DNA from 3 places in the Pseudomonas sp. NPDC089530 genome. Region 1 is predicted to be linked to each of the others. Evidence: predicted binding sites of a transcription regulator. Region 1 holds the regulator's gene; each other region holds the start of a gene.
The links. The regulator sigma-54, encoded in region 1, starts transcription at its own class of promoters, with help from an activator protein. The targets are predictions, from matches to a motif close to ANTGGCATNNANNTTGCTNT.
Positions count from the first base shown of each region.

Region 2: the regulator sigma-54 is predicted to act here: its motif matches at 1,571-1,590, upstream of ACQKQA_RS11925 (CmpA/NrtA family ABC transporter substrate-binding protein).
Region 3: the regulator sigma-54 is predicted to act here: its motif matches at 3,686-3,705, upstream of flgB (flagellar basal body rod protein FlgB).

Region 1 is NZ_JBNNVU010000089.1:14,305-22,019, reverse strand. It holds gene lptA (lipopolysaccharide transport periplasmic protein LptA) at 1-452, shown strand, start outside; gene lptB (LPS export ABC transporter ATP-binding protein) at 452-1,177, shown strand; gene ACQKQA_RS24725 (RNA polymerase factor sigma-54) at 1,360-2,853, shown strand; gene hpf (ribosome hibernation-promoting factor, HPF/YfiA family) at 2,933-3,238, shown strand; gene ptsN (PTS IIA-like nitrogen regulatory protein PtsN) at 3,251-3,715, shown strand; gene rapZ (RNase adapter RapZ) at 3,718-4,575, shown strand; gene ACQKQA_RS24705 (HPr family phosphocarrier protein) at 4,592-4,864, shown strand; gene ACQKQA_RS24700 (ZIP family metal transporter) at 4,896-5,789, opposite strand; gene ACQKQA_RS24695 (superoxide dismutase) at 5,822-6,433, opposite strand; gene ACQKQA_RS24690 (hypothetical protein) at 6,435-6,884, opposite strand; gene ACQKQA_RS24685 (class II fumarate hydratase) at 6,912-7,715, opposite strand, start outside.
Region 2 is NZ_JBNNVU010000023.1:45,498-53,212, reverse strand. It holds gene ACQKQA_RS11930 (ANTAR domain-containing response regulator) at 1-200, opposite strand, end outside; gene ACQKQA_RS11925 (CmpA/NrtA family ABC transporter substrate-binding protein) at 216-1,427, opposite strand; gene ACQKQA_RS11920 (quinone-dependent dihydroorotate dehydrogenase) at 1,682-2,701, shown strand; gene rmf (ribosome modulation factor) at 2,830-3,045, opposite strand; gene rlmKL (bifunctional 23S rRNA (guanine(2069)-N(7))-methyltransferase RlmK/23S rRNA (guanine(2445)-N(2))-methyltransferase RlmL) at 3,597-5,858, shown strand; gene ACQKQA_RS11905 (sensor domain-containing diguanylate cyclase) at 5,985-7,715, shown strand, end outside.
Region 3 is NZ_JBNNVU010000084.1:176-7,890, reverse strand. It holds gene ACQKQA_RS24020 (flagella synthesis protein FlgN) at 1-333, opposite strand, end outside; gene flgM (flagellar biosynthesis anti-sigma factor FlgM) at 384-704, opposite strand; gene flgA (flagellar basal body P-ring formation chaperone FlgA) at 857-1,618, opposite strand; gene ACQKQA_RS24005 (chemotaxis protein CheV) at 1,694-2,626, shown strand; gene cheR (protein-glutamate O-methyltransferase CheR) at 2,671-3,498, shown strand; gene flgB (flagellar basal body rod protein FlgB) at 3,744-4,151, shown strand; gene flgC (flagellar basal body rod protein FlgC) at 4,155-4,598, shown strand; gene flgD (flagellar hook assembly protein FlgD) at 4,614-5,342, shown strand; gene flgE (flagellar hook protein FlgE) at 5,373-6,698, shown strand; partial or broken gene ACQKQA_RS23975 (ribonucleoside-diphosphate reductase subunit alpha) at 7,016-7,715, opposite strand, start outside.

The DNA of each region.
Region 1 (7,715 bases):
TCCGCATCCAGGCCGACGACGCTCAACTGGACGACAAGAACGGCGTAGCGACCTACCGAGGCGACGTGATCATCACCCAGGGCTCGATGAAGGTCACCGGCAATACCGTGACCATCACCCGCACCCAGACCGGCGATATCGACGTAGTGACCTCCGTGGGCAACCTGGCCTACTTCGAACAGCTGCAGACCCAGGGCGACACCAAGCCTGTCCAGGGCTACGGCGTGACCATCCAGTACCACGCCAACCAGAACCGCGTCGTACTGATCGACCGCGCCAAGGTCATCGACAAGGACGGCAACATCACCCAGGGCGAGAAGATCGTCTACGACACGAACAAGAAGCTCGCCAGCGCCGGTCGCGCCACCGGCAGCAAAGTCACTGAGACACGCCCACGGATCGACATGGTCATCCAGCCGAAAAAGAAAACCGACGAGCAAAAGGCCCAGTAATGGCAACTCTGAAAGCCCAGCACTTGGCCAAGAGCTACAAGAGCCGCCAGGTCGTGCGTGACGTCAGCCTGTCCATCGACAGCGGCCAGATCGTCGGCCTGCTCGGCCCCAACGGCGCCGGCAAGACCACCTGCTTCTACATGATCGTCGGCCTGGTCCAGGCCGATCAGGGGCGCATCCTGATCGACGACCTGGATGTCAGCCATCAGCCGATGCACGGCCGCGCCCGCGCCGGGATCGGCTACCTGCCCCAGGAAGCCTCGATCTTCCGCAAGCTCTCGGTAGCCGACAACATCATGGCCATCCTCGAGACCCGCAAGGAGCTCGACAAGGCCGGTCGTCGCCAGGAGCTGGAAAGCCTGCTGCAGGAATTCCACATCAGCCACATCCGCGACAACCTCGGCATGAGCCTCTCCGGCGGCGAACGTCGTCGTGTGGAAATCGCCCGCGCACTGGCCACCGCCCCCAAGTTCATCCTGCTCGACGAACCTTTCGCCGGCGTGGACCCGATCTCGGTAGGCGACATCAAGCAGATCATTCACCACCTGAAGGCCAAGGGCATCGGCGTGCTCATCACTGACCACAACGTCCGTGAAACCCTGGACATCTGCGAAACCGCCTACATCGTCAACGACGGCCAACTGATCGCCGAAGGCGACGCCGAGACCATCCTCGCCAACGAGCTGGTCAAGGAAGTGTACCTGGGGCATGAGTTCCGTCTGTAAGCCTTGAGGTGTTTGGCTGGTCGCCAGAGCGCCTGCCGCGATAAAACCCCACCGTTTTTATTGTTACAGCGCTCTAGGCAAACACTTCAGTTTCAGGCATATAATTTGCTTATGTTTGGCGCTCACGCGCCCTGTAGTGGATGGCGCATGTGCGCCGGCGAATAAGGTGTTAAGCCCCTGCCATGAAACCATCGCTAGTCCTCAGAATGGGCCAGCAGCTGACGATGACCCCGCAGCTGCAACAGGCCATCCGCCTGCTCCAATTGTCGACCCTGGACCTGCAACAGGAGATCCAGGAGGCCCTGGAGTCCAACCCGATGCTCGAACGCCAGGAAGAAGGCGACGACTTCGATAACACCGATCCACTGGCCGACAACCCCGAGCAGAAGCCCAATACCGATCTCCAGGAAACCTCCTATCAGGAAACCGCCCCAACGGTGGACAACCTCGAGGACGGCGAATGGAACGAGCGCATTCCCAACGACCTGCCGGTCGACACCGCCTGGGAAGATGTCTACCAGACCAGCGCCAGCAGCCTGCCCAGCAACGATGACGACGAGTGGGACTTCACCACCCGCACCTCGGCCGGCGAAAGCCTGCAGAGCCATCTGCTCTGGCAGTTGAACCTGGCGCCCATGTCCGACACCGATCGCCTGATCGCCGTGACCCTGATCGACTGCATCAACAATCAAGGCTACCTGGACGAGACCCTCGAGGAAATCCACGAGGCCTTCGACCCGGAGCTGGACATCGAACTCGACGAAATCGAGGCCGTCCTGCACCGCATCCAGCAATTCGAGCCAGCCGGCATCGGTGCCCGCAACCTGGGCGAATGCCTGCTGCTGCAACTGCGACAGCTACCCGCCAAGACGCCTTGGCTGACCGAGGCCAAGCGCCTGGTCACCGACTTCATCGACCTGCTCGGCAGCCGTGACTACAGCCAGCTGATGCGGCGCATGAAGCTCAAGGAAGACGAACTGCGCCAGGTCATCGAACTGGTGCAGAGCCTCAACCCACGCCCGGGCTCGCAGATCGAATCCACCGAAGCCGAATACGTGGTCCCCGACGTCATCGTGCGCAAGGACAACGAACGCTGGCTGGTGGAACTGAACCAGGAATCCGTGCCACGCCTGCGCGTCAACCCGCAGTACGCCGGTTTCGTGCGGCGCGCCGACACCAGCGCCGACAACACCTTCATGCGCAACCAGCTGCAGGAAGCCCGCTGGTTCATCAAGAGCCTGCAGAGCCGCAACGAAACCCTGATGAAAGTCGCCACCCAGATCGTCGAGCATCAGCGCGGCTTTCTCGAGTACGGCGATGAAGCGATGAAACCCCTGGTGCTGCATGACATCGCCGAAGCCGTCGGCATGCACGAATCGACGATTTCCCGGGTGACCACGCAAAAATTCATGCATACCCCACGGGGCATTTATGAACTGAAATACTTTTTCTCCAGCCACGTCAGTACCTCCGAAGGCGGTGAATGCTCGTCCACGGCGATCCGCGCGATCATCAAGAAACTGGTCGCCGCGGAAAATCAGAAAAAGCCGTTGAGTGACAGCAAGATCGCTGGTTTACTGGAGGCACAAGGCATTCAGGTAGCCCGCCGTACCGTCGCCAAGTACCGCGAATCCCTTGGGATTGCGCCTTCCAGCGAACGGAAGCGGTTGATGTAACCGCCGGGCTCGCCACAGCGTTCCAGTGGCAGGTCAATCGACCTGCCGCTTTATGCACTGGCAACGAAGGAGAAGCTGTATGCAAGTCAACATCAGTGGACACCAACTGGAAGTGACCGAACCCCTGCGCGCTTACATCGGCGAAAAACTCGACCGACTGGAGCGGCACTTTGACAAGATTACGAATGTGCAGGTAACGCTGGCCGTCGAGAAGCTGAAGCAGAAAATCGAGGCCACGCTGCACATCCATGGTGGGGAAGTCGTCGCCAACGCAGAACATGACGATATGTATGCCGCCATCGACTTGCTCACGGACAAGCTTGACCGCCAACTGAAAAAGCATAAGGAAAAGCAACTCCACCTTCTCCAAGGCACGGGTCGCTAACACTCCCCTCCCATGATCCGACTTGAAAGCATCCTGACCCCCGGCCGTTCCCTGGTGAACGTGCCGGGCGGCAGTAAAAAACGCGCCCTCGAACAAATTGCCAACCTGATCAGCCGCGAAGTGCCTGAGCTGGAGATGCAAGATGTCTTCGAAAGCCTGATCGCCCGTGAAAAGCTGGGTTCCACCGGTTTTGGCAACGGCATCGCCATTCCACACTGTCGCCTCAAAGGCTGTGAGTCGCCCATCAGTGCCCTGATGCACCTGGACGCTCCCATCGATTTCGACGCCATCGACGGCGCTCCGGTCGACCTGCTATTCGTACTGCTGGTCCCGGAAGCCGCCACCGATGCTCACCTAGAACTGCTTCGGCAGATCGCCAGCATGCTGGACCGCAAAGAGGTGCGCGACAGACTGCGCAGCGCCACCAGCAACGAAGCCTTGTACAAGGTTGTCCTGGACGAACAGAACGGTCAGTAGCCATGCGTTTGATCATCGTCAGCGGCCGTTCCGGCTCAGGTAAAAGCACCGCCCTCGATGTACTTGAGGACAACGGCTATTACTGCATCGACAACCTGCCAGCCGGGCTGTTGCCGGAACTGGCCGAGCGAGCGCTGATCCACACCGAGCTGACCCAGCCGCTGGTCGCCGTTTCCATCGACGCCCGCAACCTGCCGAGCCACCTCTCGCGCTTCCCCGAACTGCTCGAGGAAGTGCGCAGCCGGCATATCCAGTGCGATGTGCTGTACCTGGACGCCGACGAAGAAACCCTGCTCAAGCGCTTTTCGGAAACCCGTCGCCGCCACCCCTTGAGCAGCAACAACCGCTCGCTGGCCGAGGCGATCGAAGACGAAAGCCATCTGCTGGGCCCGATCGCCGACCTCGCCGACCTCAAGGTCAACACCACCAACCTGAACCTGTATCAATTGCGCGATACCATCAAGTTGCGCTTGTTGAACCAGCCGGAACCGGGCACGGCCTTTCTGGTGGAGTCCTTCGGATTCAAGCGCGGCATGCCGGTCGATGCCGACCTGGTGTTCGATGTGCGCTGCCTGCCCAACCCGTACTGGAAGCCCGAGTTGCGTGCCCAGTCCGGACTCGATCAACCGGTCGCCGAATACCTGGCCGCCCAGCCGGATGTAGAGGAAATGTTCCAGGACATCTCCAGCTATCTGCTGAAATGGCTGCCTCGCTTCGCCGCCAGCAACCGCGCCTACGTCACTATTGCCATTGGCTGCACGGGCGGCCACCACCGTTCGGTCTACCTGACCGAACGCCTGGGCCAAGTCCTGCAGAAATCCCTGAAGAACGTCCAGGTCCGCCACCGCGACCTTAGCTGAAAGGATCTACCCCGCGATGCCTGCTCTGGAAATTGAAATCATCAACAAACTGGGCCTGCATGCCCGTGCCTCGGCTAAGTTCGTCGGCGTGGCCGGCCAGTTTCCCTGCCAGATCCGCGCCGGCAGGACGCCAGAGTCGATGGTCGACGGCAAGAGCATCATGGCGATGATGATGCTGGCCGCCGGCAAAGGTACCCGGATTCATCTGAAGACCGAAGGCGAGCAGGAACAGGAGGCGCTGGAAGCACTGGTGGCGCTGATCAACAACTTCTTCGACGAAGGCGAATAAGCCCGGCAGGGCAACCCTGCCGGACAGGCACTCAGGCGAGTGCCGTATCCATCACCATCATCAGGCAAAAACCGATACACAGCCCCAGGCTGGCCAGTTTTTCATGACCGTTGCGCCGTGATTCCGGAATCACCTCATGGGTGACCACCAGCAGCATGGCCCCCGCCGCCAACGCCAGCCCGAGCGGCAACAGCATCTCGGCCAGGCTCACCAGCCATGCGCAGAGCAGAGCGAACACCGGCTCCACCAGGCCCGAGGCGGCACCGATCAGAAACGCCTTGCCCCTGGACATGCCAGCCCCGGCCAGCACCAGGGCAATCACCAGGCCTTCCGGCACATCCTGCAAGGCGATCCCCATGGCCAGGCTGTCCGCCTCCGGCATACCACCACCCGCGGAAACGCCAACGGCCATGCCCTCGGGAATGTTGTGGGCAATGATGGCAAACACAAACAACCAGATTCGCGGCGGGATAACCGGATGCTCCAGGGTGCCCACCAAGGCCTCCGGATTACCCGCCGACACCTTGCGGTCCACCAGGAACAGGGCAAAAGCCCCGAGCATGATGCCGAAGCTGACCACCCCGCTCGACGCCCAAGCCGACAAGCCAAGGTTTTCCGCCGCGGCGATCCCGGGCACGATCAGCGAAAACGCCGTGGCCGCCAGCATCACCCCGGCGCCGAAGCCCAACAGGGTGTCGCTCAGCGCCACCGGCATCTTGCGAATGACCAGCACCGGCACCGCCCCCAGCGCGGTGCCCAGCGCACAGATCGCGCCACCCTGCAATGCCCGCGACAAGCGCGGCTCCAGGTCCAGCCAGGACAACCCCTGGGCCACTAGCAATGCAGTACCCGCCAACAGCAACAGCGAACCGAACGCGTAGCGAAACATCCGCCCGCTGCTGATCGTCAGTGTTTCAGTGCCCATAGTCAGCCTTAGATATTTTTATCGGAGGGGGCTCAAACCAGCGCAGCCTGGTAGCGCTGGGCGACCTCGGGCCAATGGATCACGTTGTAGAAGGCATTGATGTATTCCGGCCGCCGGTTCTGATAACGCAGGTAATAGGCGTGCTCCCAGACATCCAGGCCGAGAATCGGGGTATTGCCGTTCATCAGCGGGCTGTCCTGGTTACCGCTGCTCTCGACCACCAGGGTCTTCACCGGGGTCACGCTGAGCCAGGCCCAGCCGCTGCCGAAACGCGTGAGCGCCGCCTTGGTGAAGGCCTCCTTGAAGCGCTCGAAACCACCCAGTTGCGCATCGATCGCCCTGGCCAGCGCGCCATCCGGCTGGCCTCCGCCGGTCGGCGCCATCACCGCCCAGAACAGCGAGTGGTTGGCATGGCCGCCGCCCTGGTTGATCACCGCCGCTCGCAGTTTTTCCGGCAATTGCCCGACCCCGGCCACCAGCCGCTCTACCGGCCACTCGGCCCATTCGGTGCCTTCCACGGCGGCGTTGAGGTTGTTGATGTAGGTCTGGTGGTGCTTGGTGTAGTGAATCTCCATGGTCTGCGCATCGATGTGCGGTTCCAGGGCGTCGTAGGCGTAGGGCAATGCAGGCAAGGTAAAGGACATATCAATGGGCTCCGTAACGGGGGGCATCGAGGGGCGCGGCGACAGCGGTCGATTGCGCCACATTGCTCTGCAGCAGGCGCTGGGTACGGGGGTATTCGCCATGCTCAGCGATGAAGTTGAGCAACTCGACATAGGTCTTGCTGCTCTGGCGCAGCGCGGCTTCCCGCAGCGCCGGCGCCAGGCGGCTGTCCTGCAGGGTCTGCAACAGCCGCTGATGGATGGCGCAGAGGTATTCCGCGCTCTCCTCCGGCTGGTTCAGGCGCAGGTGCAGGTCCGCCAGGTTGTGGTGGGAGACGACACAGGCCGCCACCGCTTCGTCGGCATCGCTCCAGCGCTCGAACAACACCTGCGCCAAAGCCAGGGCCTGCAGGTAATACTCACGGGCGTCCACCAGGTCGCCCTGCAGGAAGAAACGGTTGGCCCTTTCGATCGTGCGTTTCCAGTGCTCCATGGTGAACCTCCAAGGCAATGTCGGGATTTACACGCCGCCCGCGGTGAGTTTTTCCGGGTCGAGCAGGATCTCCAGCTGGCTGCGCGACAGGTCGGTGTGCTCCAGGGCCACGTCGATCACCGGACGCCCCTGCTTGTAGGCGGTCTTGGCGATTTCCGCGGCCTTCTGGTAACCGATGATCGGGTTGAGCGCCGTGACCAGGATCGGGTTGCGCGACAGCGCCTCCTTGAGCTTGGGCTCGTTGACCTTGAAGCTGGCGATCGCCTTGTCCGCCAGCAGTCGGCTGGAGTTGGCCAGCAGCTCGATGCTGCTCAACAGGTTCTGGGCAATGATCGGCAACATCACGTTCAGCTCGAAGTTGCCCGACTGCCCCGCCACCGTGATTGTCATGTCGTTGCCGATCACCTGGGCCGCCACCATCGCCGTGGCCTCGGGAATCACCGGGTTGACCTTGCCCGGCATGATCGAAGACCCCGGTTGCAGCCCTTCCAGCTCGATCTCGCCGAGGCCGGCCAAGGGTCCGGAGTTCATCCAGCGCAGATCGTTGGCGATCTTCATCAGGGTGACCGCGATGGCCTTGAGCTGGCCGGAGACCGCCACCGCGGTGTCCTGGGAGCCGATCAGGGCGAACAGGTTCTTGCCCGGGGTGAACTGCACCTGGGTCAGGCTGCTCAGTTGCCGGCTGAAACCCGCGGCGAACTGCGGGTGGGCGTTGATCCCGGTGCCCACCGCGGTGCCGCCCTGGGCCAGGGATTGCAGGCTCGGCAACAGGTCCTGCAAGTGGCCGATATTGGCCTTGAGCTGCTGTGCCCAGCCATCCAGCACCTGGCT
Region 2 (7,715 bases), on a different contig from region 1:
AGCACCACTTGCTCCAGCACATCGCGGCTCGGTGACTCGGTATCGATCAGGATCACGTCCGGGCGCACCGTTTCGACGCGCGCCGGCAGGTCGACGGTCAGGCCCGACTCGTCGATCACCTCGAAGCCGGCTTCCGTCAGGGCCGCCTTGAGCCGACCGACCTTCCTGGCGGTGTCGTTGATCAGCAGGATACGCAGCATGGTCTCAGGCTCCTGTCAGCGGCTGGCGAGAAGAGGGGAGCTGTCGCTCATGGCGTGCAGTTGGAAGCTGCGCGCGTAGGCGGCCGGGTCCGAGCCGTCCCAGCGCTTGCCGTCGATCAACTGGCTGCTGCGCATGTCCGGGCCCGGGGACGCGACGCCGACCGCGCTGGCGGCTTCGCGGTAGAGCCCGAGTTGTTGCACCTGGCGCGCGATGCCCAGGTAGTCCGGGTCTTCGCGCAGCAGGCCCCAGCGGCGGAACTGGGTCATGAACCACATGCCGTCGGACAGGTACGGCAGGTTGACCGCGCCTCCCTGATAAAAGCGTAGCGCGTGGGGATCCTGCCAGCGCTGGCCGAGGCCGTTGGCATACTCGCCGAGCAGGCGCGGCGCGATGCAGTCCAGCGGCGCATCCAGGTAGTCGCTGGCGCTCAGCAGTTGTGCGGTGCTCTGGCGGTTCTCGCGGCTTTGCTCGATGAAGCGGCTGGCCTCGAGGATCGCCATCACCAGGGCACGGGCGGTGTTCGGGTATTGCTCGACAAAGGCACGGGTGCAGCCGAGGACTTTTTCCGGGTGGTCCGGCCAGATCGCCTGGCTGGTGACCAGGGTGAAGCCCAGGTTCTGCCGCACCGCGCTGGCGCTCCAGGGTTCGCCCACGCAAAAGCCGTCGATGCGCCCGGCCTGCAGGTGCGCGACCATTTGCGGCGGCGGCACCACCACGCTGTCGACGTCCTGCAGCGGGTGGATGCCCTGGGCGGCCAGCCAGTAATACAGCCACAGGGCGTGGGTGCCGGTGGGGAAGGTCTGGGCGAAGGTCAGCCTTGCCCGGCTTTGGTGCACATGCCGCTCCAGCGCTTCAGGACTGGTCACGTCCAGGGCCTGCAGTTCCCGCGAGAGGTTGATGCTCTGGCCGTTCTGGTTCAGGCCCATCAGCACCGCCATGTCGGTGGCGTTGACCCCGCCGATGCCCAGGTGCACGGCGTAGATCAGGCCGTACAGGCTGTGGGCGGCGTCCAGTTCGCCACTCACCAGCTTGTCCCGCAGGTTGGCCCAGGACGCCTGGCGCTTGAGGTTCAGGGTCAGGCCGTAAGGCTGGGCGAACCCCTGGGTGGCGGCGACCACCACCGAGGCGCAGTCGCTCAGGGCCATGAAGCCGAGATCGATCGCGGTCTTTTCCGGAGCATCGCTGCCGTTGACCCAGGCCAGCGGGCTGACGGGGAGTTCATTCATGGGGGGCACCGTCCATAAAAAGCTGCCCTATAAAAGCGGCCATAAAAAACGTCGCACCCGCACGCCGGGCAGAGCCAGTGGGGGAGCGACGCCTTTGTCTTGCAGCCCGCGCCGTCATTGGCCCGGGTGCTGATGGAGCTTGCGGTGCAAGGCATATGCCATTCGCGGTTGATTTCGCCACGTGCCTCGCCTGCGAGCCCGGCGTGCGGCTATAATCGCCGCCTCATTTCGCCGCCACCGAGTCAAGCCCGCCCATGTATACCCTGGCCCGCCAGCTGTTGTTCAAACTCTCCCCGGAAACCTCCCATGATCTGTCCCTGGACCTGATCGGCGCGGGCGGGCGTTTGGGCCTCAATGGCTTGCTATGCAAGGCGCCGGCGCAGATGCCGGTGAAGGTCATGGGCCTGGACTTCCCGAACCCGGTCGGCCTCGCGGCGGGCCTGGACAAGAACGGCGCGGCGATCGATGGCTTTGCCCAGCTGGGGTTCGGTTTCGTCGAGATCGGCACCATCACCCCGCGTCCGCAGCCGGGCAATCCCAAGCCACGGCTGTTCCGCCTGCCGGAAGCCGAAGCGATCATCAACCGCATGGGCTTCAACAACCTGGGCGTCGATCATCTGCTGGCCCGAGTGGCGGCCGCCAAGTACAAGGGCGTGCTGGGGATCAACATCGGCAAGAACTTCGACACCCCGGTCGAGCGCGCGGTGGACGACTACCTGATCTGCCTGGACAAGGTCTATGCCCACGCCAGCTACGTGACGGTCAATGTCAGTTCGCCCAACACCCCGGGCCTGCGCAGCCTGCAGTTCGGCGAGTCGCTCAAGCAGTTGCTCGGCGCCCTCAGCCAGCGTCAGCAGGCCCTGGCGGTGCAGCATGGCAAGCGGGTGCCGCTGGCGATCAAGATCGCCCCGGACATGACCGACGAAGAAACCGCCGAAGTGGCCCGCGCCCTGATCGAAACCGGAATGGACGCGGTCATCGCCACCAACACCACCCTGAGCCGCGTCGGTGTCGAAGGCATGGAGCATGGTGACGAGGCGGGCGGCCTGTCCGGCGCGCCGGTGCGGGACAAGAGCACCCACACCGTGAAGGTGCTGGCGGGCGAGCTGGGTGGGCGTTTGCCGATCATTGCGGTGGGCGGTATCACCGAAGGCAGCCACGCGGCGGAAAAGATCGCTGCCGGCGCCAGCCTGGTGCAGCTGTATTCGGGCTTCATCTATAAGGGGCCGGCGCTGATTCGCGAGTCGGTGGACGCGATCGCGGCCTTGCGCTGAGGTTTTTGCGCGGCCATTAAAAAGGGCTCCTTAAAGGAGCCCCTGGGCCGCAGCCCGCCGTCCGGATGGGACGCGCGTGGTTAAATCGTTGCGTATTCAGATTTTGGTGTCGGAATGTGTGCCCTGTTTTAGCCGACGGCGTGAAGTTCGTTGAGTCTGTGGATTCCCGCAGTGCCGGTCATACCGTCCCAGTTGTCGCCGCGTCCTTCGCGCCAGCCATTGATCCAGGCTTGACGTACTGACGGTAGAGTAAATGGGCAAAGCTCACGGGACTTGCCATTAACGCCATACTGGTATCCGCGCAAAAATGCTCTTTCCAACGGATCACGCTTAAGTCTTCTCATAGGGTGTTTCCCTCACTTGTTGACTGTCTTATGTCCCGTCGACCTCGTTCGAGGCCGGGCAGAATGCTTCTGCCGTTGGGGCTCGCTGCCGGCGTCGCGAGCCTGGTGTCGACGTCATTGCGGCGTCGACCTGAGTTGATTTCTAACCAATGCGCCACAGTGTGTGAATGATCGTTTTGTCATAAGGACGTAACGATAATGGTGGTAAGGCCATAAGAAAGGCCTGCCCTGTAATGGGGCGATCGGGCAAACCTCGCTGTGATCAGCCTCTTACTGAATGATGGGCTTAATGCTTTAGTGAGAATCCCATTCTGTTGCACTCAGGTATTATTCGATGAAAGGTCGAGTTATGACCTTTTGTTACGCTGACTTTTTATCTGCCTCGGCATCTAAGCTTTTTCCCCAGCAGTTACCGCTGGCGGTGGGCTGAACAGCAGGGGCGGGACGGCACAGATTCGTGCCACGCGGGCGCTCTGCAAGAAAAGCGCTTGATTGAAAACCGGGCGGACGATGCGTTGTCCGTTCACTTATTGCCAAAGGCCTGAACTCCCATGTCGGATCGCTACGAACTCTTCCTCACCTGTCCCAAAGGCCTCGAAGGCCTGCTCATCGAGGAAGCCGCCGGGCTTGGCCTTGAAGACGCGCGCGAACATACCTCGGCCGTGCGCGGCATGGCCGACATGGAGACCGCCTACCGCCTGTGCCTCTGGTCGCGCCTGGCCAATCGGGTATTGCTGGTGCTCAAGCGCTTCCCGATGAAAAACGCCGAAGACCTGTATGACGGCGTACACGACGTCGACTGGCAGGACCACATGCTGGCGGACGGCACCCTGGCGGTGGAGTTCAGCGGCCACGGTTCGGGCATCGACAACACCCACTTCGGCGCCTTGAAGGTCAAGGACGCCATCGTCGACAAGCTGCGCACACCGACCGGCGAGCGCCCGTCCATCGACAAGCTCAACCCGGACCTGCGCATTCACCTGCGCCTGGATCGCGGCGAAGCCATCCTCTCCCTCGACCTGTCCGGCCACAGCCTGCACCAGCGTGGCTATCGCCTGCAGCAGGGCGCGGCGCCGCTGAAGGAAAACCTCGCGGCGGCGATCCTGATCCGTTCCGGCTGGCCACGCATCGCCGCCAACGGCGGCGCCCTGGCCGACCCGATGTGTGGTGTGGGGACCTTCCTGGTGGAGGCCGCGATGATCGCCGCCGACATCGCCCCCAACCTCAAGCGCGAGCAGTGGGGCTTCACCGCCTGGCTCGGCCACGTCCCGGCGCTGTGGCGCAAGCTGCACGAAGAAGCCCAGGCCCGGGCCCAGGCCGGCCTGGCCAAGCCACCGCTGTGGATTCGCGGTTACGAGGCCGATCCGCGGCTGATCCAGCCGGGCCGCAACAACGTCGAGCGGGCCGGCTTGAGTGAGTGGATCAAGATCTACCAGGGCGAAGTGGCAACCTTCGAGCCGCGTCCGGACCAGAACCAGAAAGGCCTGGTCATCAGCAACCCGCCTTACGGCGAGCGCCTGGGCGATGAAGCCAGCCTGCTGTACCTCTACCAGAATCTGGGCGAACGCCTGCGCCAGGCCTGCCTGGGCTGGGAAGCGGCGGTGTTCACCGGCGCCCCGGACCTGGGCAAGCGCATGGGCATTCGCAGCCACAAGCAGTATTCGTTCTGGAACGGCGCCTTGCCGTGCAAGCTGCTGCTGATCAAGGTGCAGCCGGACCAGTTCGTCACCGGCGAGCGGCGTACCCCGGAGCAACGGCAGATCGAGCGCGAACAGGCCGAGGCCGAGCAGGCGCCGCAGGTGCAGGAGCGCCAGTACAACAAGAACGGCAACCCGATCAAGCCGGCGCCAGCGCCGGTGGTGGAGCAGGCGCGCCTGAGCGAAGGTGGGCAGATGTTCGCCAACCGCCTGCAGAAGAACCTCAAGCAACTGGGCAAGTGGGCCAAGCGCGAAGGCGTCGAGTGCTACCGCGTCTACGATGCCGACATGCCGGAATACGCCCTGGCCATCGACCTGTACCAGGACTGGGTGCACGTGCAGGAGTACGCCGCGCCGAAATCGGTCGATCCGGAAAAGGCCCAGGCCCGCCTGTTCGATGCCCTGGCGGCCATTCCGCAGGCCTTGAATGTCGACAAGAGCCGGGTGGTGATCAAGCGTCGCGAGCGCCAGAGCGGCACCAAGCAATACGAACGGCAGAGTGCCCAGGGCAAGTTCACCGAGGTCAGCGAAGGCGGTGTGAAGCTGCTGGTCAACCTCACCGACTACCTGGATACCGGGCTGTTCCTCGATCACCGGCCGATGCGCCTGCGCATCCAGAAAGAAGCCGCCGGCAAGCGTTTTCTCAACCTGTTCTGCTACACCGCCACCGCCAGCGTGCACGCGGCCAAGGGCGGGGCGCGCAGCACCACCAGCGTCGACCTGTCGAAAACCTACCTCGACTGGGCGCGGCGCAACCTGTCGCTCAACGGCTTTTCCGAGAAGAACCGCCTGGAGCAGGGCGATGTCATGGCCTGGCTGGAGACGTGCCGCGATGAGTTCGACCTGATCTTCATCGATCCGCCGACCTTCTCCAACTCCAAGCGCATGGAAGGGGTGTTCGACGTACAGCGCGACCATGTGCAGTTGCTCGACCTGGCGATGGCGCGGTTGGCGAGCGGTGGCGTGCTGTATTTCTCCAACAACTTCCGCAAGTTCCAACTGGAGGAAAACCTGGCGGCGCGCTACGCGGTCGAGGAGATCACCACCAAGACCATCGACCCGGATTTTGCCCGTAACGGCAAGATTCACCGGGCCTGGAAAATCACCGCCCGCTGAATGCGATTGGATCCACAGAGCCTTGATTTTCAAGGCTCTTTGCTCTAGCCAAATTAGTGGCGAATAGCTATAACTCAATGCAAGCCCATGTGACGCTCACGTTCGCTGGCGTTATGAGTTCTGCTTATGTCGTTGCACTCGGTGCGCCCGAAAATTCTGGGCTTTATCAGCGAAGATGTGTCGCCCTGGTTGGTCGCCTTGCTGGTGCTGCTGGGAGGCTTTGTGCTGACCGGGTTGCTGGCCTGGTCGACGCTCAATCTGTACCAGCAGCAGCTGCGGCAGCGTTTCCAGCTGCTGGCCAGCGAGCGTTACAGCCGCATCGAAGAGCGCTTCGAGGATCAGGAGCAGCGCCTCGACGGCCTCAAGCGTTTCTTCATCAATTCCGGCGCGGTCTCGCGCCAGGATTTCGACGGTTACACCAAACCCCTTTTGCACCGCACCCAGGCCTATGCCTGGGCGCCGTGGGTCAGCGCCGCCGAGCGTCCGTCGTTCGAGCGCCAGGCCCGTGAGCAGGGCGCGCCGGACTATTTCATCGCCGACCTGAATGCCGAGGGCAAGTTGCAGCCCGCCGCCGCGCGCGACGAATACGTGCCGGTGCTCTACAGCCAGACCCAGAGCCCGCTGGGCTCGCCCCTGGGGTTCGACCTGCTGTCCCTGGCCATGCGCCGCGATACCCTGGAACGGGCGCGCCTGCGCGATGGGGTGGCGGTTTCGCAGCCGGTGCAACTGGTCGGCGTCGAACCTTCCTACGCGCGGGGCATCATCCTGGCGACCCCTGTCAGGGGGCGTGCCGATGCCGCCTTGCCGGCCGCCGAGCCCAGCGGCTATGTGATCGCGGTGATCAGCATGCGCCAACTGGTGGTCGATGGTTTGCCCGAGCAGAGCCACGACAACCTGTTCGTGCAGATCATCGACCTGTCGACCGCCGAGGCCCATGGCCGGCTCTATGAGTCGAGCAACGGTCCGGGGGACAGCTCGCTGGCGGTGAGCCGGGTGCTGAGCCTGGCCGACCATGAGTACCAGGTGAACATCCGCCCCAGCGCGCTGTTCCTCCAGGCCAACCATTCTTCGGCCGCCAGCCAAGTAGTCCTGGGTGGGCTGCTCAGCCTGTTGCTCAGTGCCTTGCTGTATGTCCTGGTCAGCCAGCGGCAGCGGGCGCTGCAGTTGGTGGAGCAGCGCACCGCGGAACTGCGGGTCAGGGAGCAGGAGCTGCGCGGTACCCACGGGCAGTTGCGCAGCGTGCTGAATGCGGCGACCCAGGTGGCGATCATCGCCACGGACCTGCGGGGCGTGATCAGCACCTTCAATGCCGGGGCCGAGCATATGCTCGGCTACAAGAGCGCCGAGGTGGTGGGCCAGCTGACGCTGGACAGCCTGCATTTGTCCGAGGAACTGAATGTGCGGGCGCAAGCCCTCAGCCAGCGTTACGGCCGGCAGATCCCGATGTATCAGGCGATGCTGGTGGACGGTTCCGAAGAACATGGCGGCGAAACCCGGGAGTGGACCCTGGTCCGCTGCGATGGCAGCCATCTGGCGGTGAACATGCTGGCCACCCCGGTGCTGGACGATCACGGCCTATGGGTCGGGCACTTGGCGATCTGCATCGACATCACCGAACGCAAGCGCGTCCACGAGGCGCTGGCGGCTCGCGATCGCCTGCTGAAAAAGCTCAGCGCCCATGTGCCCGGTGGTATTTACCAGTTCCTGGTGGATAGCGCCGGCCATGCCAGTTTTCCCTACGTCAGCGACGGCATCCGCGACATCTACGAGATCGAGCCGCAGCAATTGCAACTGGACGCTGAGCCGGTGTTCGAGCGGATTCACCCCGGCGATGTGGCCAAGGTGCGTACCTCGATC
Region 3 (7,715 bases), on a different contig from region 1:
ACCGTTGAGTTCGTTCGCGGCCTGGCAATCGGTGAGCATTTGCGTCAGCACGTCGCTCTGGGTCAATAACTCGTCGCCAATCGAAGAATGGCTGGCCAGTTGTTCCAGGCCGGAGCGGCTGGCGGGAAGATTCAGGCTGGCGAGAATTTCGCTGCGTTTGCGGCCATGCTGCTCGAGCAAAATGATCAAGGCTTGCTTCTGCGCAAGGATGTCTTCCAGCAGCGGCATGTCGCGACCGTGCAGGGCAAGGGATTCGGTGCGCAGCAATTCCAGCAATTGTTGAGCTGGAGCAAAGTCGTCAGTGATCAGTTGCAGCAAATTAGAGTCGTGCATGTATGGCCTTGGGTTTTAAGCGTCCAAAAAACTGGCGCAGGCCTTATTGGCTAGCGCTGGGCTTCGAAGTTGAGCAGTTTGCTGGCTACACGGTTGCTGTCGACTTTATAGCTGCCATCGGCAATCGCTTGCTTCAACTCGGCCACGCGGGCGTTGTCGACGGCAGGCTGATCGCGCAGCTTGTCAGTGATCTTCTGCAACTGTTGAGCCTCATTGCTGAGGTGTACCGACTCCCCGCTGACAGTGGTCTGTTCGGCTGGAGCGTTCAGCGGCGCGGATTTTTCGGCGTCGCCGGTTTCCTTGCTGGCGCTGGTGCGCGTGCTGCCGGTGAGTGAGGGAGAGCTGTTTAAACGGCTGAAATCGATGACCATGGTAAAAAAACCTCTGGGTATTTGGACGCTTGACTTGTTTTCGGCAATACCCCGGAAAACTTTAGGCTCGAATATCGATAAGCCCGCGCGCGCCGCTGTTGCCCTTGCATGGGCCACAGTTTAGGGGGCAAGCGTGCGTGGCGCCAGTCCGTCTACATAGCGACTTCCACCTGTCCAGGCGCTGTGATCCGTGCCTTGATGATCCGTTGCGAGTTGAGGTTCTTGACTCGTATCTGCTCGCTCATGCCGCCATTGGACAAGGCTTCGCCCGGCATTTTGACATTTAGCGTGCCGCTGCGGGCGGAGATCACCACCTGATCGCCCTTGCGCACCACTTCTGCCTGCTCCAGATGAACCAGGGTGACGAGTTGGTCGGCGACCATTGGTCGGACAAGTCTCTGTCCGATGGCCTGGTCCACCGAGGTCAGATAACCCTGGTTGATCTGGCCGATATCGCGCTCACGCAGCATCACATCTTCAGGGTTGATGATTCCCGCGCGCTTGAGCGGCCGGGTGGTGGTGACCACTTCGCGGAACAGCTTGACCTGGGCGGGAACGAATACGGTCCAGGGCGAAGCGCCGTCGCAGCGCACGCGCACGGTCACCCGCCCCAGGGGTTGTGCCGGGCTTTCCAGGGTCGCTGTCAATTCCTTGTCGCATTGCGGCATGCGCAGCCGCGGGTCGAGCCGGTTGACCTGGATCTCGTAGCGGCCCGGGGTTTGACTGGTGGCGAGGTAGTCTTCTACGGTGAATTCAAGAAACCCCTGAGTGACGCCGATAAGTAGATCAGGCAGGGTTACCGAGTCAGCAACGGCAGGATGCCCAGGGTTTAAGAGAAACAAAGCCGATAGCCCGCACAGCAATTTGCGGTAGTTTGATGTCAGGCGTCGGGAAAATGTCGTTTTGGCGTTCATAACAGTTAAAAAGCAAGCGCCGTGCCGTTTAGCGATGAGCGTGCGTCGGAGCTTAAAGCTTTGGGGAGTCTGGGCATGGCTGGTGTAATGGATTCGGTGAACCAGCGCACGCAACTGGTAGGGCAGAATCGCCTTGAGCTGTTGCTGTTCCGTCTCGACGGGGAGCAGCTCTATGGGATCAACGTGTTCAAGGTTCGGGAGGTGCTGCAATGCCCCAAACTGACCCTGATGCCCAAGTCCAGTCCTGTGGTGTGCGGTGTCGCGAATATTCGGGGGGCAACCATTCCGATCCTGGACCTGGCAATGGCCACCGGTTCGGGCGGTTTGCAGGATCAGAGCAACCCCTTCGTCATCATCACTGAGTACAACACCAAGACCCAGGGGTTCCTGGTGAGGTCGGTCGAACGCATCGTCAACATGAACTGGGAGGAGATCCATCCGCCACCCAAGGGGACGGGGCGCGATCACTACCTGACGGCGGTGACGCGGGTCGACAATCAGTTGGTGGAAATCATCGACGTCGAGAAAGTGCTGGCCGAAGTCGCGCCGACTCCCGAGACCATTTCGGTGGGCGTGGTGGATGTCGAGACTCAGCACAAGGCGGTTTCACTGCGGGTGCTGACGGTCGATGACTCGTCGGTGGCGCGCAAGCAGGTCACGCGTTGCCTGCAGACCGTAGGGGTCGAAGTGGTGGCCTTGAACGACGGCCGACAGGCGCTGGACTACCTGCGCAAGCTGGTCGACGAGGGCAAGAAGCCTGAAGAAGAGTTTCTGATGATGATCTCCGACATCGAGATGCCGGAGATGGATGGCTACACCCTTACGGCCGAAATACGCAACGATCCACGCATGCAAAAGCTGCATATCATCCTGCATACTTCGTTGTCAGGTGTATTCAATCAGGCGATGGTGAAGAAGGTCGGTGCTGATGACTTCCTTGCCAAGTTTCGTCCTGATGACCTGGCATCCCGGGTTGTCGACCGGATCAAAGCAGCAGATAACAGCTAGGGATATGCGTCCCTGGCAGTCACACGATTTAAGAGGCGGCATCTTTGTCTACGGGTAATTTGGATTTCGAACAATTCCGGGTGTTCCTGGAAAAAGCCTGTGGGATCTTGCTGGGCGAGAACAAGCAATATCTGGTGTCGAGCCGTCTCAACAAACTGATGGAACAGCAAGGCATCAAATCCCTCGGCGAGCTGGTTCAGCGCATCCAGAGCCAACCGCGCAGCGGTTTGCGCGAGATGGTGGTCGATGCCATGACGACCAACGAAACCCTGTGGTTTCGCGATACCTACCCATTCGAGGTCTTGAAGAACAAGGTCTTGCCTGAGGCGATCAAGGCCAGCCCCAACCAGCGTCTGCGGATCTGGTCGGCGGCCTGTTCCTCGGGGCAGGAACCCTATTCGTTATCCATGTCGATCGACGAGTTCGAGAAGACCAACATAGGGCAACTGAAGATGGGGGTGCAGATCGTTGCCACCGACCTGTCCGGGACCATGTTGAACAACTGCAAGACCGGCGAGTACGACAGCCTGGCGATCGGCCGCGGTTTGTCGGCTGACCGCCTGCAGCGCTATTTCGACCCCAAGGGGCCGGGGCGCTGGGTGGTCAAGGCACCGATCAGGAGCCGTGTCGAATTCCGCTCGTTCAACCTGCTGGACAGCTATGCCAGCCTGGGCAAATTCGACATCGTCTTCTGCCGCAATGTGTTGATCTACTTCTCCGCTGAGGTGAAGAAGGACATCCTGATGCGTATTCACAGCACCCTGAAGCCGGGCGGTTACCTGTTTCTCGGGGCTTCCGAAGCGCTCAATGGATTGCCGGACCACTATCAGATGGTGCAGTGCAGCCCTGGGATCATCTACCAGGCGAAGTAAGGATTGTCGTTGTTGCAAGGAAGAGGCCTTCGGGCCTCTTTTTTTATGCCTGCGATTCCATCGGCAAGAGGAGGGCGGCAATGCAGGCATTGCCGCTTTGCTGGCGTTTCGCGGAAATGCCTTGCCGCTTTTCTGGCATTGCCGCTTTGCCGCTGCCCGCAAAGCCTTGGTTTACGGGCTTTAAGTAATTGGCACGGCGCTTGCTATGTCCTGCTTACGAAAAATCTGGTCGAAGGTTTCCCGACATGAGCATCAGCTTCGATAAAGCGCTCGGCATTCATGAACAGGCTCTTGGCTTTCGCGCCAAGCGCGCCGAGGTGCTGGCCAACAACATCGCCAACGCCGATACCCCGAACTACAAGGCTCGGGATCTGGATTTCTCCGCCGTGCTCGCCGAGCAGAACGAGAAAGCCAAGAACGGCACCTTTGCCCTGAACATGACCAACAGCCGTCACATCGAAGCCGAAGGCCTGAGCGGTGGCGACGAGTCGTTGCTGTACCGCACGCCGATGCAGCCGTCGATCGACCAGAACACCGTGGACGCCCAACTGGAGCAATCGAACTACGCCGAGAACTCGGTGAACTTCCAGGCCAGCTTCACGCTGCTCAACAGCAAATTCAAAGGGCTGGTGTCAGCCCTGCGCGGAGAGTAATCCATGTCCCTCGCCAGTGTTTTCAATATTGCCGGTAGTGGCATGAGTGCCCAGACCACTCGCTTGAACACCGTCGCCAGTAACATCGCCAACGCCGAGACGGTCTCGTCGAGCATCGACCAGACCTACCGTGCACGCCATCCGGTGTTCGCCACCATGTTCCAGGGCGCGCAAAGCGGCGGCAGCGACTCGCTGTTCCAGAACCAGGATGCGGCCGGTCAGGGCGTTCAGGTGCTGGGCGTGGTCGAGGACCAGAGCAATCTCGAGGCCCGTTATGAGCCTAACCATCCGGCAGCCGACGCCAAGGGTTATGTCTACTACCCCAACGTCAACGTGGTGGAGGAAATGGCCGACATGATTTCCGCCAGCCGCTCGTTCCAGACCAACGCAGAAATGATGAACACCGCCAAAACCATGATGCAGAAGGTCCTGACCCTCGGTCAGTGATAAGGGGCGACTCAGATGAGTGTTACCGATACCACCAGTGGCCTGACGCTCAAGGAGATCCTGGCGAACTCCTCGAAGAAAACCACGAAAACCAGCAACGACGGTCTGGCGGCGGCTACCAACAGCACCAAGGGTAAAAACTCCCTGGGCAAGGACGCTTTCCTGAAGCTGCTGGTGACCCAGCTGAAGAACCAGAACCCGCTGGACCCTCAGGACAACAGCGCGTTCGTTGCCCAGCTGGCGCAGTTCAGCAGCCTGGAAGGCATTACCACGTTGAACGATTCGGTCACGGCGATCGCGGGCAACTACAAGTCTTCGCAAGCCTTGCAGGCTTCTTCCCTGGTCGGGCGCTCGGTGATCGTGCAGAGCGGTACCGCGCAGGTCGACACCACCAAGAGCATGACCGGTTCGGTGACGGTGCCTGCCAGCGTGAGCGGTCTTACCGTGACTATTTCCGACAAGGATGGCAAGACGGTCAAGACCCTCGACCTGGGCAGCCAGAAAGCCGGCAGCGCCAGCTTCGTCTGGGATGGCACCAAGACCGACGGGACCAAGGCCGACCCAGGTACTTACACCTTCAAGGCCAGCACAACGATCGACGGTAAGGCGACCAGCCTGGTCACCTACCTGCCTGCGACGGTCAACAGCGTCACCATCAGCCAGACCGGCGGTGAGCTGATGCTGAACCTCGCGGGTCAGAGCGGCGCCGTGGCGCTCTCAAAAGTTCAAACCATTGGTATCTAGAGCCGGCTAACGCGGCACAAGGAGTGGAACATGTCTTTTAATATCGGCCTTAGCGGCCTCTATGCTGCCAACAAGCAACTGGACGTGACCGGCAACAACATCGCCAACGTGGCGACCGCCGGTTTCAAATCGTCCCGTGCCGAATTCGCCGACATTTACTCGGCCACCAAACTGGGCAGCGGCAGCAAGACGATCGGTAACGGCGTGCGCCTGGCCAACGTTTCCCAGCAGTTCACCCAGGGTGACGTGAACAACACCGGCAACGTGCTGGATATGGGTATCCAGGGTTCGGGTTTCTTCGTGCTGAGCGACAACGGCTCGCTGACCTACACCCGCGCCGGTACCTTCAAGACCGACAAGGACGGCTACATCACCAACACCGACGGCACTGCCCGTCTGCAAGGTTATGGGGTCGATGCCAACGGCAAGATCATCAACGGTGTGTTGAGCGACCTGCGCATCGACACCTCGAACCTGTCGCCGAAGGCCACCAGCGCGGTGTCCTCCACCATCAACCTGAACTCCACTGCACCGGTCATTGACCAGAGCGTGACCGGTTTTGCCTTCGATCCGACCAAGGTGGAAACCTTCACCAAGCAGTTCAGCACCCCGATCTATGACAGCCAGGGCAACGAGCACAAGCTGGACCAGTACATGGTGAAAACCGGTTCCAACACCTGGAAGACCTACACCCTGGTCGATGGTCGTAACCTCGATGGCTCTGCTCCGACCACCACCGGCGCTACGGCTCCAGTCGCGTCGACCATGAACTTCGACTCGGCGGGCAAGCTGGTGTCGGTGATCACCCCGCCGGCGACCACCCCGAACCCGGGCAATAACCTGACCCTCTCTGGCTGGGTGCCTGGCACTGTGACCAACGGTGTGTGGAAGGCCAACGGCGCCAGCGCCAATCCGGCTGGCGTGACTATCGCCATGACCAGCACCACTCAGTTCAACGCCGACACCCAGCGTTCGCTGCCGGTGCAGGACGGCTACGCCACTGGCCAGATCACTAACCTGACCATCGACGGCACCGGTACCCTGTTCGCCAACTTCAGCAACAGCCAGAACAAGCCGATCGGTCAGATCTCCCTGGCCAGCTTCACCAATGAACAAGGCCTGCAGCCAGTAGGCGGCACCAGCTGGAGGGAGACCTTCGCCTCGGGCGTACCAGGCTACGATGCGCCTGAGACCGGTACCCTGGGTTCGATCGTGTCCAACTCCCTGGAGGAGTCGAACGTCAACCTGACCAACGAACTGGTGAACCTGATCAAGGCTCAGAGCAACTATCAGGCGAACGCCAAGACCATCTCCACCGAGAGCACCATCATGCAGACCACCATTCAGATGACCTGATAATGGTTGCCTGACGGCGTTCGAAAAAAAGCCCCTCTCCGTAGGGGCTTTTTTGTGCCTGCAGAATTGCTGGCTGAACCCTGCGGCCGCTGCCGAGCCCGCGAGGCTGCGCCCGGGCCGCCAGGTCCGTATCTGGGGCATAAGGGTCTCCAATGGATCTGCATGCTTGTGGGGGAGGGGCGGCAAAGGCTTCGTCCTCGGGTGCAGCCTCACAGGTTTGTGGTGGTTTTCCGGGCAAAAGAAAACCCCCGGCAGGCCAGGGGCCTGTCGGGGGTTCGGCTAAGCGCCTGGTGGCGCTTAGCGGCTGCGGCTGCAGCTTACTGGCAAGCTTCGCAATCCGGCTCGTCGATGGCGCAAGCCTTCGGCACTGGAGCGGGACCTGCTGGAGCAGCCATGACCGAGTCGTCACCGTGGTTGCCGCCGCTGGAAACGGCGTTCAGCTTGCCGGTGTTGATGGTCGACTTCTCGGTGCTGGTCGCGGCCAGGGCACGGAGGTAGTAAGTGGTTTTCAGGCCACGGTACCAAGCCATGCGGTAGGTCACGTCCAGCTTCTTGCCCGAAGCGCCGGCGATGTAGAGGTTCAACGACTGAGCCTGGTCGATCCACTTCTGGCGACGGCTGGCGGCGTCGACGATCCACTTGGTTTCCACTTCGAAGGCGGTCGCGTAGAGCTCTTTGAGTTCTTGCGGGATGCGCTCGATCTGCTGCACGGAACCGTCGTAGTACTTCAGGTCGTTGATCATGACCGAGTCCCACAGGCCGCGGGCCTTGAGGTCGCGAACCAAGTACGGGTTGATCACGGTGAATTCGCCCGACAGGTTCGATTTCACATACAGGTTCTGGTAGGTCGGCTCGATCGACTGCGAGACGCCGGTGATGTTGGCGATGGTCGCGGTCGGCGCGATGGCCATGATGTTCGAGTTACGAATGCCTTTCTGTACCCGGGCGCGCACCGGTGCCCAGTCCAGGGTTTCGTTCAGGTCGACATCGATGTACTTCTGGCCACGGGCTTCGATC